Regions from separate parts of the Pseudomonas sp. TE3895 genome, predicted to be linked through region 1. Evidence: predicted binding sites of a transcription regulator. Region 1 holds the regulator's gene; each other region holds the start of a gene.
What was found. The regulator FliA, encoded in region 1, starts transcription of late flagellar genes. The targets are predictions, from matches to a motif close to CTAAAGTTTNNNNNNNNNNNGCCGNTAA.

Region 1 (6,273 bases):
GCACTCCACCAGCTCGTTCAGCTGGAGGAAGCCGGCGCCCCCTTTTACAGTGTGGAAACCGCGAAAGATCGCATTGAGCAGGTCGGCATCGTCAGGTCGGCTTTCCAGCTCGACCAGTTGCTCGGACAATTGCTCAAGAATTTCGCCGGCTTCTACCAGGAAATCCTGGAGGATTTCTTCATCGGCGCCGAAGCTCATCAAACGTGCTCCTTAAAAACCAAGGCTGGACAGCAGATCATCGACATCGTCCTGACCGGACACGACGTCTTCACGCTTATCGGCATGAATCTGCGGACCTTCACCCCGAGTCGGATGTTTTTCTCGATCTTTTTCTGCACGCAATTGATCGTGGTCATGTTTTATACCGGCAAAGCGGTCGACCTGGCTGGCCATCAGCACCAGCTTGAGCAGGTTGCTTTCCACCTCGGTCACCAGTGCGGTGACGCGCTTGATCACCTGGCCGGTCAGGTCCTGATAGTCCTGGGCCAGCAAAATGTCATTGAGGTGCCCGGAAACCTTGCGGTTACCCTCGGCGCTGTGCGTCAGGAAACTGTCGACTCGCTTGACCAGATCACGGAATTCCGGCGCAGCCACTTCGCGGCGCATAAAGCGCTGCCAGTCGGTGCTCAGGGCCTTGGCCTCGCTGGCCAGCTCATTGAGCACCGGTGTGCTTTCCTCGACCAGGTCCATGGTGCGGTTGGCCGCGCCCTCGGTCAGCTTGACCACATACGACAGGCGCTCGGTGGCGTCGGTAATTTGCGACACCTCTTCTGCCTGCGGCATGGTGGGGTCGATCTGGAAACTGACGATGGCACTGTGCAGCTCGCGAGTCAGCTTGCCGACTTCCTGGTACAGGCCGCGGTCGCGGGTCTGGTTCAGTTCGTGAATCAACTGCACCGCCTCGCCGAAACGGCCCCGCTCCAGGCTTTCGACCAACTCCTGGGCATGCTTCTTCAGGGTCGACTCGAACTCGCCCAAAGACGTTTGTGATGAATCCATGACGCGCCCCCCTGACGTGACTCAGCCGTTGACGCGTTCGAAGATCTTCTCGATCTTCTCTTTGAGCACCTGAGCGGTGAACGGCTTGACCACGTAACCATTGACGCCGGCCTGTGCCGCTTCAATGATCTGGTCGCGCTTGGCTTCAGCGGTCACCATCAAGACCGGCATGCTTTTCAGCTTGTCGCTGGCACGCACTTTACGCAGCAGGTCGATGCCGGACATGCCCGGCATGTTCCAGTCGGTCACCAGGAAGTCGTAGTGACCGTTTTCCAGCATCGGCAACGCCGTGGTGCCGTCATCGGCTTCGTCGGTGTTGGTGAAACCCAGGTCACGCAACAGGTTCTTGATGATCCGCCGCATCGTCGAAAAGTCGTCAACGATGAGGATTTTCATGTTCTTGTCCAATTAGACCTCCAAGCAGTCTCAAACGCGCTCGGCCTACCGAGCACGCACTCATTCAATTCGGTACAACGTGGAAAACGACTGCAACGACAGTGGGCTCAACGCGCCCGCCATTCCCCCAGGCGGCTGCGCAGGCGCGCGGCACATTGGCTGTGCAACTGGCTGACCCGCGACTCGCTGACACCCAGCACCTCACCGATTTCCTTGAGGTTCAGCTCTTCGTCGTAGTACAGCGCCAGCACCAGGCGCTCACGCTCCGGCAGGTTGGCAATAGCCTCGGTCAGGGCAGCCTGGAAGCGCTCCTCCTCCAGGCCGCGCGCAGGTTCGACCTGGCCACTGGCGCCATCCTCATGCAGCCCTTCGTGCTCGCCGTCCTGCAACAGGTCGTCGAAGCTGAACAGGCGGCTGCCCAGGGTATCGTTCAAGATCCCGTAGTAATCATCGAGACTCAATTGGAGTTCGGCAGCAACTTCATGATCTTTAGCGTCACGGCCTGTTCTGGCCTCAACTGCACGCATGGCATCACTGACCATACGGGTGTTGCGGTGTACCGAACGCGGTGCCCAATCGCCTTTGCGCACTTCGTCCAGCATGGCCCCGCGGATGCGGATGCCGGCGTAGGTCTCAAAGCTGGCGCCCTTGCTGGCGTCGTATTTGTTGGCCACTTCCAGCAGGCCGATCATGCCGGCCTGGATCAGGTCCTCGACCTGCACGTTGGCCGGCAAGCGCGCCAACAGGTGGTAGGCGATGCGCTTGACCAGCGGGGCGTAGCGTTCGATCAGCTCGTACTGGGCGTCCTTCGCCGCCCGGCTGTACATCTTGAAGCCGCTGGCGTTCATAGTACGGGTCCCGCGCTGGTGGGTTGCACCAAGCGCTCGACAAAGAACTCCAGATGGCCGCGCGGATTGGCCGGCAGCGGCCAGCTGTCGACCTTCTGGGCAATCGCCTTGAAGGCCAGCGCACACTTGGAGCGAGGGAAGGCTTCGTAGACGGCACGCTGCTTCTGCACCGCCTTGCGCACGCACTCGTCGTACGGCACGGCACCCACGTACTGCAGGGCAACGTCAAGGAAGCGGTCGGTGACCTTGGTCAGCTTGGCAAACAGGTTGCGCCCTTCCTGCGGGCTCTGCGCCATGTTGGCCAACACACGGAAACGGTTCATGCCATAGTCGCGATTGAGCAGCTTGATCAACGCGTAGGCGTCGGTAATCGAGGTAGGTTCATCACACACCACCAGCAGCACTTCCTGGGCGGCGCGAACGAAGCTGACCACCGAGTCACCGATACCCGCAGCGGTATCGATCACCAACACATCGAGGTTGTCGCCGATCTCGCTGAACGCCTGGATCAGCCCGGCATGCTGGGCCGGGGCCAGATGCACCATGCTCTGGGTGCCCGAGGCTGCCGGTACGATACGCACACCGCCGGGGCCCTGCAGCATCACGTCACGCAGCTCGCAACGCCCTTCAATCACATCGGCGAGGGTACGTTTGGGGGTAAGGCCCAGCAACACGTCGACATTGGCCAGGCCCAGGTCGGCGTCCAGCAGCATGACCCTGCGGCCAAGCTCGGCCAGCGCCAGGGACAAGTTCACTGAAACGTTAGTCTTGCCGACGCCACCTTTGCCACCGGTCACGGCGATCACCTGTACGGGATGCATGCTACCCATGTCTGTTCTTTACCTTGTCTCGCTGGGACTCAGGCCACACGTAGGGCAATTCTGCGTGCCCCTTGGCATAGCGACTTTGCACACGCTTCATGGTCAACCCGCTCGCCGTGGGTTGTGATAGAGATCAGCGAACATGTCGGCCATGGCCTCTTCGCTGGGCTCGTCCTGCTGCTGCACATTCACCGCCCGCGTGACCAACTGGTGGCCCCGCGGCAGGTGCAGGTCGTCAGGAATGCGTGGGCCATCGGTAAGATAGGCCACTGGCAGTTCATGACTGATGGCAAGGCTCAACACATCGCCAAGGCTTGCCGTTTCATCGAGTTTGGTCAGGATGCAGCCGGCCAGGCCACAGCGCTTGTAGCTGTGGTAGGCGGCGGTCAGCACCTGCTTCTGGCTGGTGGTGGCCAGCACCAGGTAGTTCTTCGCGGCAATGCCACGCCCGGCCAAGGTTTCCAGTTGCATGCGCAGCGCAGGGTCGCTGGCCTGCAGGCCGGCAGTATCGATCAGCACCACGCGCTTGCGCAGCAGTGGCTCCAGCGCTGCTGCCAGCGACTGGCCCGGGTCGACGTAAGTCACCGGCACGTTGAGGATGCGGCCCAGGGTCTTGAGCTGCTCCTGGGCGCCGATACGGAAGCTGTCCATGCTCACCAGCGCCAGGTTCTGCGCGCCGTACTTGAGCACGTAGCGCGCGGCCAGCTTGGCCAGGGTGGTGGTCTTGCCCATGCCCGCCGGGCCGACCATGGCGATCACCCCGCCCTCTTCGATCGGCTCGATTTCAGGCACTTCGATCATCCGTGCCAAGTGAGCCAGCAGCATGCGCCAGGCCTGGCGCGGTTCCTCGATCTCGGCGGTCAGGTCCAGCAGCTCGCGGGCGATCGGCCCGGACAGGCCGATGCGCTGCAGGCGGCGCCAAAGGTTGGCCTGCTGCGGCTTGCTGCCCTGCAGCTGATTCCAGGCCAGCGAACCGAGTTGCACTTCCAGCAGCTCGCGCAGGCCCGACAGCTCCGAGCGCATGGCATCGAACAGACGTGGGTCAACCGGCGCAGCAGCCGGTACGGCAGCGGCCTCAGGGGCATCGACGTGCGGCTCGATCAACGGTTCGGCAGCGGTCAAAGATTGCCCGGCGAACAATTGGCGGTTGTTGTCGCTGCTGTCCTGACGCTGGTCCAGCTCGGCCTGGGCAGTGGCAATGCGCGTGTGGGTCTTGCGCAGCTCTTCTTCCAGCTCGGCGTTGGGCACACGCGGGGCCAGGGCGGACAGCTTGTAGTCCAGCGCGGCCGTCAGCTCGACACCACCGGCAATGCGGCGGTTGCCAATGATTGCGGCATCGGCGCCCAGCTCGTCACGGACCAGTTTCATGGCCTGACGCATATCGGCGGCGAAAAATCGCTTAACTTGCATTATCCCCTACCTCAGCCGTTAGGGCCCACGGTGGCAACGATGGTGACTTGCTTGTTGTCCGGTATTTCCTGATACGCCAGAACATGCAAATTCGGTACAGCCAGGCGACCGAAACGCGACAACATGGCGCGGATCGGGCCGGCGACCAGCAGGATGGCCGGCTGACCCTGCATTTCCTGGCGCTGGGCCGCCTCGATCAGCGAACGTTGCAGCTTCTCGGCCATGCTAGGCTCCAGAAGAACACCATCTTCCTGACCCTGCCCGGGCCCTTTGCAGACTATTCAGCAAAATCTGTTCCAACCTTGGCTCCAGGGTAATCACTGGCAGCTCCGACTCAACGCCGACAATGCTTTGCACGATGGCGCGACACAATCCGACGCGCACCACCGCCACCAGTGCGGCGGTATCTTGACTCTTGCCGGCGTTGTTCGCGATAGCCTCGGCAATACTGCGAATATCGCGCACTGGCACCTGTTCCGACAACAGGGCTTGCAGCACCTTGAGCAGCCCCGACAAGGAAATGACACCCGGCACCAGCTCTTCTGCAAGTTTAGGCGATGCCTTGGCAAGCACCTGCAGCAGTTGCTGAACCTCTTCGTGGCCGATCAGCTCGTGGCAATGTTTCTGCAGGATCTGGTTGAGGTGGGTGGCCACCACGGTGCTGGCATCGACCACGGTGTAACCCAGCGACTGCGCCTGCGAGCGCTGGCCGACGTCGATCCACACCGCTTCCAGGCCAAACGCCGGGTCGCGCGCGGCAATACCGTTGAGGGTGCCAAACACCTGCCCAGGGTTGATCGCCAGTTCGCGGTCCGGGTAGATCTCCGCCTCGGCCAGAATCACCCCCATCAGGGTCAGGCGATAGGCGCTGGGCTGCAGGTCGAGGTTGTCACGAATGTGCACGGTGGGCATCAGGAAGCCCAGGTCCTGCGACAGCTTCTTGCGCACGCCCTTGATCCGCGCCAGCAACTGGCCGCCTTGGTTGCGATCGACCAGCGGGATCAGCCGATAGCCGACCTCCAGGCCGATCATGTCGATGGGGGTGACGTCGTCCCAACCCAGCTCCTTGGTTTCCAGCGCGCGCTGTGGCGAGGGCAGCAGGTCCTGCTGACGCTGCGCCTCTTGCTGGGCTTTGACCTTGGCCTGTTGCTGCTTCTTCCACACCAGGTAGGCGCCGCCGGCCGCCATCAGGCCGAGGCTGAGGAAGGCAATGTGCGGCATGCCCGGCACCAGGCCCATGACAATCATCAGCCCCGCCGACACCGCCAGCGCCTTGGGCGAATCGAACATCTGCCGGTTGATCAACTTGCCCATGTCTTCAGAGCCTGAAGCACGGGTGACCATGATCGCGGCGGCGGTGGACAGCAGCAGTGATGGCAATTGCGCCACCAAACCGTCACCAATGGTCAGCAGGGCATAGACCTTGCCGGCCTCGCTGAACGACATATTGTGCTGCAGCATGCCGATGAGCATGCCACCGATCAGGTTGATGAACAGGATCAGCAAGCCGGCGATGGCGTCGCCGCGCACGAACTTGCTGGCACCGTCCATCGAACCGTAGAACTCGGCCTCCTGCGCCACCTCGGCACGGCGGTGCTTGGCCTGGGCCTGGTCGATCAGGCCGGCATTGAGGTCGGCGTCGATGGCCATCTGCTTGCCAGGCATGGCGTCGAGGGTGAAACGCGCACTCACTTCCGAGATACGCCCGGCACCCTTGGTCACCACCACGAAGTTGATGATCATGAGGATGGCGAACACCACGGCACCGACCACATAGTTACCGCCGATCACCACCTCAC
Region 2 (6,273 bases), 770 kb from region 1:
GCGGGAAGTCGGCGATGCGATGCCCGGCCAGGTTGCGCTCCAGCTGCCAACCTTTGGCCTGGGCACTGCGCTCGGCGAAGTCATACAGTTCACGCCCGGTCAACCCGCGGCCCCAGGCCTGGCGGGTCTCGTCGAACACTTCATGCAGTGCCTTCACGCAGGCGTGGTGCAGGGCGTGCTGGCCAAACACGAAGGTATCGCCATAGTCACCTTCATAGCCATCCCAAACCGGGCCAACGTCGACCACGACGATGTCCGTGGTACGTAACACGCGTTGAAGGTCAATGCCTTGCCGTGGCGTACGTACGGTATCGTCACCAAAACGGATGTAGGTGGGGTGCCAGGTGTGTGAGGCGCCCATCGCCTGCAGGGTATGCGCGGCCATCTCCAGGGCCTGGGCGGTGGTCATGCCGACCTGCAGTTGGCTGGCAATGGCGGCCACGGCCCGCACCGACTGTTCGCGGGCCGCGAGCATGCCGTCCAGCGAATAACGTGGGCCGACCTTTTCCAGCTCAGGGTGCAGCGTGCTGGCTGAGGAAGCCTGCGTTGTCAGTGCGCCACTGGCGACAAAGGCCTCGGCTACAAAGCGATGGGGCTGTACCCCTGCTGCAAGGCATTGCTCGCGGACCTGGGTGATCATCGTGGCATTGCCACAGGCATAGACCTGGGCTTCGTCCCAGCGATGCGTCTGGCTGAGCGCCACCTGTTGTATACGTGCCTGGGCCGAGAGCACCGGTTGCCAGCGAAAGTGCGGGTGCACACGGCTGGACACGTCGAGAAATTCGCGATCATAAAAATCCGCCGGCGAAGAGCCGCCCCAATACAGCGTGACGTCGGCATCGCCGGCCAAGGCTGTCAGCAACAGCGGCTTGATGCCGGCGTAACCTGTGCCGGTGGCGAAAAGGATCAGCGGGCGTTGGTCATCGTGCTGCCAGGTACAGGCGCCCAGCGGGCCTTCGAGCTTTACCGTTGCACCTGCTTGCAGGGTGGGCAGCAAACCTTCAGTGAACAGGCCGCCGCTGACCTTGCGGATGTGAAACACCAGTTGCCCTTGTGCCTGGGCAGGCAGGTTGGCAATGGAGAAACAGCGGCTGTCGCCGTTGTCCAACTGAAACCGCATGTACTGGCCCGCCCGCACCTCCAGCGGCTGAGCAGGCTGCAACACCAGCTCGACGATATCTGCGCTCAGCGCGCGCTTGCCAACCACCTGTGCCTGGGTTTCCAGTGCGGGTGCGTCCAGTGACCAGCCGGGTATTTCCAGGCGCATGTCGCTGCAGGCGTGGCTCTGGCACAGCAACATCTCGTCGGCGGCCAAGGGATAGGACGGCGGCGGTGTGTCCGCATCCCGCTGCTTGTCCTGATGCTGCCCCGACACCACCTTGACCTTGCACGAGCCGCAGGCGCCGCGGCGGCAGGAGAAGGGTACCGGCAGGCCGCTGGCGAGCATGGCGTCGAGCAGCAGCTCCTGGCTGGCTTCGAACGTTTTGCCCGAGGGCGACAATTCAATGATGTGGCGGCTTTGCATGAGCACCTCGGGGCAAATGGAGGTTCGATTGTTGCTATAGTCCAGGACCAGCAGAACCTCCAGTTTTGGATATTTCATATGGTCCAGCTTCGTAAATGGCAGCCACTGCTCAAGCTCGATGGGGCACAAGCTTCGTACCGGCAGATCGTCGAAGGGCTGGTGGCCGCAATCAGCGAGGGTCGCCTGCGCCCTGGCACGCCGCTGCCGGGCACGCGGGAGATGGCGCAACTGCTGAACGTCAATCGCAAGACCGTGATCCTTGCTTATGAGGAAGCCGAAACCAAAGGCTGGCTGCAAAGCGTGCAACGCCGGGGCACCTTTGTCAGCCAGCAGCTGGCGCCCGGCACAGCGGCCGTTTGCGGTGCCGTGCGGCCTTTTGCCCTGGCGCTGCCAGAGGAACCTGCCGTTGCCTACTTCAAGGCGAACGAACAGGCTGTAGCCCAACAAGGGCGGCCGGGGGCCTTGTTCTTCGACAACGGCGCCTGTGACCACCGCCTGCTACCGCAGGCTGTACTGCACCGCTATTACCGCAATGCCTTGCGCAGCAGCTTCAGCAGCAATAGTGTGCGCCACGGCAGCGAGTGCAGCAGCCGCAATCTGCGCAGCGCCCTGGCCGACATGTTGCGGCACAATCGCAGCCTGAACGTTGGCGCCGAGCATATCTGCCTGACCCAGGGGGTGCAGATGTCACTGTCCCTGGTGGCCAGTGTGTTGCTCAAGCCGGGTGACGTTGTGCTGGTCGAGCGCCTGAGTTACCCCCCTGCGTGGGAGATCTTCCGTCAGCTGGGTGCCCGCCTGGTGACCGTGGAGCTGGACCATGAGGGCTGCCGGGTCGATCAGCTCGAGGCCCTGTGCCGGCAGCACAAGGTGCGGATGATGTACATAACACCCCATCACCAGTTCCCGACCACGGTCAGCCTGCCAGCCGGGCGCAGGCAACAGCTGCTGGAGCTGGCGCGCCAGCATGCCTTTTGCGTGGTCGAAGAGGATTACGACTACGAATACCACTTTGCCGGGCGGCCTTATCTGCCGTTGGCCAGCGACCGCCAGCAGCGGCACGTGATTTACATTGGCTCACTGTCCAAGCCTTTGGGCAGTACGTTCCGTTGCAGCTATATCGTGGCACCGGTGGAAGTGACAACCGTGCTGGAACGCAGGGCGATGTTGACCCTGGGGCAGGGCGATGCAGTCATGCAGCAGATGTTGGCGGACCTGATCAATGATGGCGAACTGAAGAAGCACCTGCGCCGGGTCAACCGCGAGTACCGGCGCCGGCGCGAGACTTTGTTGGGGTGTTTGCGCGATGCGTTCGGCGAACAGATCAGCGTGCAGGCGCCAGAAGGTGGCCTGGCGCTGTGGGTGAGGTTTGCCGATGAGATCAACGTGGATCAGTTGGTCGACAAAGCGCTGGAACGGGACCTGGTGGTGCGCAGTGGGCGACAGTTTTCACCGTTTGGCCATGCCGAGAATGCCTTGCGCCTGGGGTTTGCTTCGCTGGATACGGATGAGATCCGGCAGGCGACCCAACGCCTGGCAGACGCCGCGAAAGCGATTGGCAAGGCGCGGTGGCTGTAGGCACGGCCTTCTGTCGCGACAGGGGATGGCACGGGCTTCGCCCGTGTTCGCGGGCAAGCCCGCTCCCACAGTGATCGCGCTGGCCTCAGGATTTGTGCAAGAGGGTTCCGCCCCCAAGGGGCGCGAAGCCTCTGGGTCTCAACGCATTCCGTTCGGTTACCGCACATAACCGCATCACGGCGCCTCAAGCCTGCGCCAGCACCTCCGATAGCAGCACACCCACCATCGAATCTTCGATCAGAAGTGGTGCCAACAAGGAGTACTGCCCGCATGCTTGCCAACCTGAAAATTCGCACCGGAATGTTCTGGGTGTTGTCGCTGTTCAGCCTGACCCTGCTGTTTTCGACTGCCAGTGCCTGGTGGGCTGCCGTGGGTAGCGACCAGCAGATCACTGAACTGGACCAGACTGCGCACCAGTCGGACCGGTTGAACAATGCGTTGCTGATGGCGATTCGCTCCAGCGCCAACGTGTCTTCGGGCTTTATCGAGCAGTTGGGTGGCCATGACGAGAGTGCAGGCAAGCGCATGGCGCTGTCGGTGGAGCTGAACAACAAGAGCCAGGCGCTGGTCGACGAATTTGTCGAAAACGCCCGCGAACCCGCCCTTCGCGTGCTGGCAACCGAGCTGCAGGCTACCTTTGCCGAATACGCCAAGGCGGTGGCCGGGCAGCGTGAAGCGACCCGCCAGCGTTCGCTGGAGCAGTATTTCAAGGTCAACAGCGATGCCGGTAATGCCATGGGGCGGTTGCAAACCCTGCGCCAGCAACTGGTGACCACACTGAGCGAACGTGGCCAGCAAATCATGCTCGAGTCCGACCGGCGTCTGGCCCGGGCACAATTGCTGAGCTTGTGCCTGCTGGGCGTGACCGTGGTGCTGGCGGTGCTGTGCTGGGCGTTCATTGCCCAGCGTGTGTTGCACCCCCTGCGTGAAGCCGGTGGGCATTTCCGGCGCATTGCCAGTGGCGACCTGAGTGTGCCGGTGCAAGGGCAGGGCAACAACGAGATCGGCCAACTGTTCCATGAGCTGCAGCGCATGCAGCAGAGCCAGCGCGACACCCTTGGGCAGATCAACAACTGTGCCCGGCAGCTGGACGCCGCCGCCACGGCGTTGAACGCGGTCACTGAGGAAAGCGCCAACAACCTGCGTCAGCAGGGGCAGGAGCTGGAGCAGGCCGCGACTGCCGTGACCGAAATGACCACGGCAGTGGAGGAGGTTGCGCGCAACGCGATCACCACCTCGCAAACCACCAGTGAATCCAACCAGCTGGCCGCGCAAAGCCGCCGGCAAGTCAGCGAAAATATCGACGGCACCGAAGCCATGACCCGCGAAATCCAGACCAGCAGTGCGCACCTGCAGCAGTTGGTGGGGCAGGTGCGGGACATCGGCAAGGTGCTGGAAGTGATCCGCTCGGTGTCCGAGCAGACCAACCTGCTGGCGCTCAATGCTGCCATCGAGGCGGCCCGTGCCGGTGAGGCCGGGCGCGGCTTTGCGGTGGTGGCGGATGAGGTGCGCACACTGGCCTACCGCACGCAACAATCGACCCAGGAAATCGAGCAGATGATCGGCAGCGTGCAGGCGGGGACCGAAGCTGCGGTGGCTTCCATGCAGGCCAGCACCAACCGCGCCCAGTCGACACTGGACGTGACCCTGGCCTCGGGGCAAGTGCTGGAGGGCATCTACAGTGCGATCGGCGAAATCAACGAGCGCAATCTGGTCATTGCCAGTGCGGCCGAAGAGCAGGCTCAGGTGGCGCGGGAAGTAGACCGCAACTTGCTGAACATCCGCGAACTGTCCAACCATTCCGCGGCGGGTGCGCAGCAGACCAGCGAGGCGAGCAAGGCGTTGTCGGGGCTGGTGGGGGAGATGACGGCGTTGGTGGGGCGGTTCAAGGTTTGAGGCGCTGCGCCTGCGTGGAACATTAAGATAAGGTTAAACTTATTTAAAGTTCCCCTTGCGGGTTGACTTCGATACTACGCTTGAATAAAGTTCGACCGCCCCGAGCGCGGGGCCTTTTTTCCCTTCACTGAAGAATTCAATGGACACAGTATCTCGTCGCTGCCTGACCTCTGCCGAATGGCCGGGTCAGGCACTTGAACCGGAACACCGGTCCCGACACCCTGGTCGGGCAAGCCGCGCCAGAGCCTGATGCTCCGCCGTGACTTGCCGCCGCCGGTGTTGGCCGGTTGGAGGCAAGCTCATGAACCTCACTTCATTCGTTTCACATCGCCAGCCTGCGTGCCTTGCGCCGCGGCAGGCCCGCGCCTGGCCGCGGCGTCTGCACGGCTACTTTGACCACCACCAGCACCCCCCAAGTAGTTGCGGGGTGCTGGTGCGTGTTCATGCACGCTTGAGCCCCCGCACTTCTCACTGAATAAAAGATATTGAGCGGTATCTTTATGCTCGAACTTTTCACGTTAAAAGTTCGCGGGATAACTATTGCCCTGTGTTTATGAAAAGGAATCAAACCATGGATTGCGCGAGTAGAAAGTTCGCTGCCGACACAACTTCCGACTCTCGGCAGCGGACAGACAACTGTCGGAAAGAACCAGCATTATTCAGCGACCCGACATGCCTTCGTTCACCGCCTGGGTGAAACGTCTGTGTGTCGTGCCGCCGCAGCGGCAGGAGCACAGCAACATGACTGTCAAATACCGTAACACCTCATCGGCCAAGGCCGAACGCGAAACCCGCCTGTCCACCCGCGCCGCCCGTGAAGCGCGCAATGGCCTGGCGGTCACCCTCGCCAACCTCGATGCCAGCGAACAGGGCCTGACCGAGCACGAAGCCGCCAAGCGCCTGGCGCGCGATGGGGCCAACCAGGTTGCCCACGACCCGCAACCCCACCGCCCTGGTGCAGCTGCTCAAGGCCCTGAACAACCCGTTCATCTATGTACTGCTGACCCTGGCCGGGATCAGCTTCGTCACCGACTACTGGCTGCCGGTCAGCGCAGGCGAAGCAGACGACGCCGACCTGACCAAGGTCATCATCATCATGACCATGGTCAGCCTCAGCAGCCTGCTGCGCTTCTGGCAGGAGTACCGCTCGAACAAGGCTGCCGACGCGCTCAAGGCAATGGTGCGTACTACGGCCACGGTGTTGCGCCGCGAGCAGATCGGGCAAGCCCCGCGCCTGCGCGAAGTGCCCATGGACGAACTGGTGGCCGGCGACATCG
Region 3 (6,273 bases), 3.6 Mb from region 1:
TGGCGTGGTCGGCGGTGATGCCAACGCGATCGAACCAGGCAAGCGCATGCTGTCGTCGATGAGCCCCAGCCTGATGACCCGCGATGGCAAGGTCGAGCTGGTAATCGGTACCCCGGGTGGTTCACGGATCTTTACCTCGATCTTCCAGGTGATGAACAACCTGTACGACTACGGCATGCCGCTGGACAAGGCGGTGGCGGCGCAGCGCGTGCACCATCAGTTGCTGCCCAAGGACACCATTTACTTCGACAGCTATGCGCCACTGACCGGGCCGGTAGCTGATGAGCTGAAGAAGATGGGCTATGTGCTGGAGGACCAGGGCTGGGAGATGGGCGACATCCAGGCGATCCGCGTCGATGGGGCGAAGCTTGAGACCGCTTCCGACCCACGTGGGCGTGGGGTAGGGATGATCGTCAAGTAGTACCTGTCAGAACGCCGGGAGGGCTTTGCCCTCCTATCGCGACACAAGGCCGCTCCCACGAGGACCTGCGTACGTCGATCAATGTGGGGTGCGGCCTTGAATCGCGAAAGGGCCGCAAAGGTCAGACGCGGAACTGGCTGACCAGTGTCTGCAACTGCCCACCCAGCCGCGCCAGCTCCACACTCGACGCTGCCGTCTCGTCACTGGCTGCTGCGGTTTGCTCTGACACATCACGCACATTCAGGATGCTTCGGCTGATCTCTTCAGCCACCGCACTCTGCTGCTCTGCCGCCGCAGCAATCTGCTGGTTCATCGACTGGATGCTCGATACCGTACTGGTAATGCTCTCCAGCGATGATCCGGCCTTTCGCGCCAGTTCGACGCTGCTGTCGGTCAGGGTACGGCTGCCCTGCATGGCATTCGCCACTTGCTGGGTACCGTGCTGCAGGCTGGCAATCAGCTCTTCGATTTCTTCGGTAGACTTCTGCGTGCGCTGGGCCAGGCCGCGCACTTCGTCGGCAACCACGGCAAAGCCACGGCCTGCCTCGCCGGCACGCGCCGCCTCGATCGCTGCGTTGAGCGCCAGCAGGTTGGTCTGTTCGGCCACCGACTTGATCACGTCCATCACGCTACCAATTTTCTGGCTTTCCTGCTGCAGCAGGTTCATGGCCTCGGTGGAACGGTGCATGTCTTCGGCCAGGCGTTCGATCTGGCCAATCGCTTCGCCCACCACGCGGTCGCCGGCACGGGCTTCGTCATCGGCACCTGTAGCTGCATGTGAGGCCTGCTCGGCATTGCGCGCCACTTCCTGAACGGTAGCGGCCATTTCGTGCATGGCGGTGGCCACCTGGTCGGTCTCGACTTTCTGGCTGTTGGCGCCCGCGCTGGTCTGTTCGGTGACTGCCGACAGCTCTTCGGCGGCGCTGGCAATCTGGGTGACGCCATCGCGGATGCCGCTGATCAGCTCGCGCAGGGTGGTGCCCATGCGCGCGATGCCTTGCTGCAGCACGCCCAGTTCGTCACGGCGGGTGACGCGCATGTGCTGGGTAAGGTCGCCACTGGCGATTTTTTCCACGGCCACCAGGGTGTCTTGCAACGGGCGCGTGATCTGGCGGGTGATCAGCACCGCCGCCAGCACGCCGACCAGCAGCGCCAGCAGTGTGGCGATGGCCTGCAGGCTGCGGGCCTGGGTACTCTCGATGTCACGGCGCTCTAGCTGGATCTGGTACAACGCGTCGCTGCGCTTGACGATGTCGGCACCCTGCACGGTCATTTCGGCGCGCGAGGTGGTGATGTTGGCAACCGCGTCGCGGAACTGGCGTACGGCGTCACGATAGGCCAGTACTGCGTTTTCGAACTGTTGCAGGCGCGCGTCTTCGCTAGGCAGCTGGCGCTTGAGGTTGTCGATATCGGCCAGTGCTGCATCCAGCTGGCGCAGGGCGGCCTGCTCGTTGGCGCTGCTGTTCTCGGCGATGTAGCCACGCACATCGATGCGTACCTGCAGCAATTGCTGGCGGGCCTTGCTGATCAGCTGGTACTGGGCCAGGCGCGCACTGTCAGCCTCGGGGCGAGCCATCACCTCCTGGCTGAGCGCATCCATGGCCTGGTCGGCGCGGATGGCCGAGCTGTTCATGGAAACGCGCGCTGCGCGGGTGGCGTCGTAGCCCTGGCGCATCTTGTTCAGCGACAGCTTGTAGGCGCTGATGGTATCGCCAAGCTCACCCAGCAGCTTGACGTTCTCCGGGCTTTTGAAGGTGGTGGCCAGGTAGGCCTGCTGCTTGCTGAATGCGTCCAGCTTGGCCAGGGTGTTGGCGGCGGCGGTATCGTCGCCGTTGGCGATCATGTACTGCAGGCGCGCAATGCGCAGATCGGTGAGGTCCTTGTTCAACTGGCCAATATCGCCCATCCAGTTGCTACGGTCGATCAGGCTGCCCAGGCTGGTCCAGCCGGTGAGGGCCAGCAGGCCAGTGAGGACCAGCACCAGGCCGAAGCCCAGGCCGAGTTTAAGGTTGACGCTGATGTTGGCGAACCAGCTGTTCATGCACGCTCTCCAGAAGTTGATTTCGCTCTCTTGATCTTCGATCGCCAGGCGTTTTTGTTCTGGATGCCCGCTGATTCGTGCAGGGGTTATCGGCCATGATTGGGGAAGCTGAAACGCTTTTTCAGCAAAATGTCAGCAAGCGGTCTCACTCGGTCCCTGTTGCACCGGGTATCAGAGGGTGCGTGCACTGAAGGTGTCGCAGCGGTTCACTTCACCTTCGGCAAACCCGGCCTTGAACCAGCGCACCCGCTGCGCCGAGGTACCGTGGGTGAACGAGTCTGGCACTACGCGCCCGCGGCTTTGCTGCTGCAGGCGGTCGTCGCCAATGGCATTGGCCGCATTCAGCGCTTCCTCGACATCGCCTGGCTCCAGCCAGTTCAGGCGTTTCTGCGCCTGGTATGCCCATACCCCGGCCAGACAGTCGGCCTGCAACTCCTGGCGCACCAACAGGCCGTTGTCGCCCTCCATGCGCTGGCCGGCGCGTCGTGCGGCGTCGACCTTGGCCGAAACGCCCAGCAGTGTCTGCACATGGTGACCGATTTCATGGGCGATCACGTAGGCCTGGGCGAAGTCGCCAGCTGCAGCGAAGCGGGTTTCCATTTCACGGAAGAACGACATGTCCAGGTACACCCGCTGGTCCGCCGGGCAATAGAACGGCCCAACCGCTGCCGAGGCAAATCCGCAGGCCGAATTGACCTGGCCGCTGAACAGGACCAGTTTGGGGTCACGGTATTGTTTGCCGGCCTCGGCGAACAGGGCTTTCCAGGTGTCTTCGGTGTCACCCAGAACCGAGGCGACGAACTCGGCTTGCTGGTCGTTGGCCGGTGGCGCCTTGCCGCCCGCACCACTGGGCGCCGTCTGCTGTTGTTGCTGCTCCATCTGCCCGGCAAGCTGGCCAAGAATCTGCAACGGGTCCTGCCCGGTGAGCCAGCCGATGCCGACGATCAGCAGGATTGCCCCAAGCCCCAGCCCCTTGCCGCCGCCGAAACGCATGCCGCCGCCGCCACCTTCGCCTCGGGCATCGACCACGTTGTCGCTGCGTCGGCCTTTTCGCCATTCCATGAATGCTCTCCGAGCGTGAAACAAGAAGACAAAGATTAGTTCACGAAGGTGGAACCTGTCAGGCCGAGGTGTTTATCCATAACCATTTGGTTATGTATCAAGGGGTCGATTTCAATGTTCATCGCCCGCGACCTGCCGGAAACTGTAAGTCCGCCTGCCACACTCAGGCGTTCTCATAATTCCAAGAGAGGAAACCGGCATGCCCGCCCAGGACAACAGCCGCTTCGTGATCCGTGATCGCAACTGGCACCCCAAAGCCCTTACGCCTGACTACAAGACGTCCATTGCCCGCTCGCCGCGCCAGGCACTGGTCAGTATTCCGCAGTCGATCAGCGAAACCACTGGTCCGGATTTTTCCCACCTGGGCTTCGGCGCCCATGACCATGACCTGCTGCTGAACTTCAATAACGGTGGCCTGCCAATCGGCGAGCGCATCATCGTTGCCGGCCGTGTCGTCGACCAGTACGGCAAGCCTGTGCCGAACACCTTGGTGGAGATGTGGCAAGCCAACGCCGGCGGCCGCTATCGCCACAAGAACGACCGCTACCTGGCGCCGCTGGACCCGAACTTCGGTGGTGTTGGCCGGTGCCTGACCGACCGTGACGGCTACTACAGCTTCCGCACCATCAAGCCGGGCCCGTACCCATGGCGCAACGGCCCGAACGACTGGCGCCCGGCGCATATCCACTTCGCCATCAGCGGCCCATCGATCGCCACCAAGTTGATCACCCAGCTGTACTTCGAAGGTGACCCGCTGATTCCGATGTGCCCGATCGTCAAGTCGATCGCCAACCCGCAAGCCGTGCAGCAGTTGATCGCCAAGCTCGACATGAGCAACGCCAACCCGATGGACTGCCTGGCCTACCGCTTCGACATCGTGCTGCGCGGCCAGCGCAAGACCCACTTCGAAAACTGCTGAGGACCCCGCCATGCCAATCGAACTGCTGCCGGAAACCCCTTCGCAGACTGCCGGCCCCTACGTGCACATCGGCCTGGCCCTGGAAGCGGCCGGCAACCCGACCCGCGATCAGGAAATCTGGAACCGCCTGGCCAAGCCAGACGCGCCAGGCGAGCACATTCTGCTGCTCGGCCAGGTGTATGACGGTAATGGCCACCTGGTGCGCGACTCGTTCCTGGAAGTGTGGCAGGCCGACGCCAACGGCGAGTACCAGGATGCCTACAACCTGGAAAACGCCTTCAACAGCTTCGGCCGCACCGCCACGACCTTCGATGCCGGTGAGTGGACGCTGCACACGGTCAAGCCGGGTGTGGTGAACAACGCTGCGGGCGTGCCGATGGCGCCGCACATCAACATCAGCCTGTTTGCCCGTGGCATCAACATCCACCTGCACACGCGCCTGTATTTCGATGATGAGGCCCAGGCCAATGCCAAGTGCCCGGTGCTCAACCTGATCGAGCAGCCGCAGCGGCGTGAAACCTTGATTGCCAAGCGTTGCGAAGTGGATGGGAAGACGGCGTACCGCTTTGATATCCGTATTCAGGGGGAAGGGGAGACCGTTTTCTTCGACTTCTGAGGTGACGCTTGGGGCCGCTCTGCGGCCCATTCGCGGGCAAGCCCGCTCCTACAACGATCTGCTTACGCCGAGCAATGGGCTGAACGCCGAGCAACGGGCTGTACGCCGATCAATGTAGGAGCGGGCTTGCCCGCGAATGGGCTGCAAAGCAGCCCCGGCAATACAACGATCAGCGCCGAACCAGCAGAACCCCACTCTCCATATGGTGGGTATACGGGAACTGGTCAAACAATGCACAGCGCTCGATGCGGTGGGTGTCCTGCAACTGGGCAATGTTCGCTGCCAGCGTTTCCGGGTTGCACGAGATGTACAGGATGCGCTCGAAACGCCGGGTCAGCTCGCAGGTATCCGGGTCCATCCCCGCACGCGGTGGGTCGACGAACACGGTACCGAACTGATAACTCTTCAGGTCGATGCCTTCCAGGCGCCGGAACGGCCGCACCTCATTCAGTGCCTGGGTCAGCTCCTCTGCCGACAAACGTACCAGCCGCACGTTATCCACAGCGTTCTCGTCGAGGTTGCTCAGTGCGGCATTGACCGATGTCTTGCTGATTTCGGTGGCCAGCACCTGGCGTACGCGCGTGGCCAGCGGCAGGGTGAAGTTACCGTTGCCGCAATACAGCTCCAGCAGGTCATCCTCACGCTCGCCCATGGCCTCGAAGGCCCAGCTGAGCATCTTCTGGTTCACTGCGCCGTTGGGCTGGGTGAACGCACCCTCCGGCTGGCGGTAACTGAACACGCGGCCAGCCACATCGAGTTTTTCCACCGCGTAGTCGCGGCCGATAACCAGGCGCTTGCCCTTGGAGCGGCCGATGATGCTCACCCCCAGCGCTTCAGCCAGTTGCCGTGCTTCCACTTCCCAGGCCTCGTCCAGCGGGCGGTGGTAGCACATCGTGATCATCGCATCGCCAGCCAGGGTGGTGAGGAACTCCACCTGGAACAGGCGGTTGCCCAGTTCTTCGCTGGCCTGCCAGGCTGCCTTCAGGCGTGGCATCAACGCGTTGATGCGTTCGCTGGCAATGGGGAAATCGTCGATCAGGATTGCTTTGTGCTTCTCGCCCGGGGCGAACATGGCGTAGTGGCGCTGGCCATCCTCGCGCCACAGGCGGAACTCGGCGCGCAGGCGGTAATGCTCGCGCGGCGAGTCGAAAACAGCCGGTTCCGGCGCACCGAACGGTGCCAGCAGCTCGCGCAGCCGGGCCACTTTGGCATCC

Region 2: a site for FliA is predicted at 3,284-3,311, ahead of ACZ889_RS14900 (methyl-accepting chemotaxis protein). Genes of this name have one in related genera too.
Region 3: a site for FliA is predicted at 2,549-2,576, ahead of ACZ889_RS27945 (methyl-accepting chemotaxis protein). Genes of this name have one in related genera too.

What each region holds. Positions count from the first base shown of each region.
Region 1 is NZ_JBWBQE010000001.1:2,554,981-2,561,253, reverse strand. Features, by position in the region: gene ACZ889_RS11630 (chemotaxis protein CheA) at 1-198, opposite strand, end outside; gene ACZ889_RS11625 (protein phosphatase CheZ) at 211-999, opposite strand; gene ACZ889_RS11620 (chemotaxis response regulator CheY) at 1,021-1,395, opposite strand; gene fliA (RNA polymerase sigma factor FliA) at 1,503-2,243, opposite strand; gene fleN (flagellar synthesis regulator FleN) at 2,240-3,073, opposite strand; gene flhF (flagellar biosynthesis protein FlhF) at 3,167-4,474, opposite strand; partial or broken gene flhA (flagellar biosynthesis protein FlhA) at 4,486-6,273, opposite strand, start outside.
Region 2 is NZ_JBWBQE010000001.1:3,320,060-3,326,332, forward strand. Features, by position in the region: gene ACZ889_RS14890 (M24 family metallopeptidase) at 1-1,603, opposite strand, end outside; gene pdxR (MocR-like pyridoxine biosynthesis transcription factor PdxR) at 1,604-3,100, shown strand; gene ACZ889_RS14900 (methyl-accepting chemotaxis protein) at 3,371-4,996, shown strand; partial or broken gene mgtA (magnesium-translocating P-type ATPase) at 5,738-6,273, shown strand, end outside.
Region 3 is NZ_JBWBQE010000001.1:6,168,753-6,175,025, reverse strand. Features, by position in the region: gene ggt (gamma-glutamyltransferase) at 1-421, shown strand, start outside; gene ACZ889_RS27945 (methyl-accepting chemotaxis protein) at 543-2,462, opposite strand; gene ypfJ (KPN_02809 family neutral zinc metallopeptidase) at 2,634-3,524, opposite strand; gene pcaH (protocatechuate 3,4-dioxygenase subunit beta) at 3,724-4,443, shown strand; gene pcaG (protocatechuate 3,4-dioxygenase subunit alpha) at 4,454-5,059, shown strand; gene trmA (tRNA (uridine(54)-C5)-methyltransferase TrmA) at 5,229-6,273, opposite strand, start outside.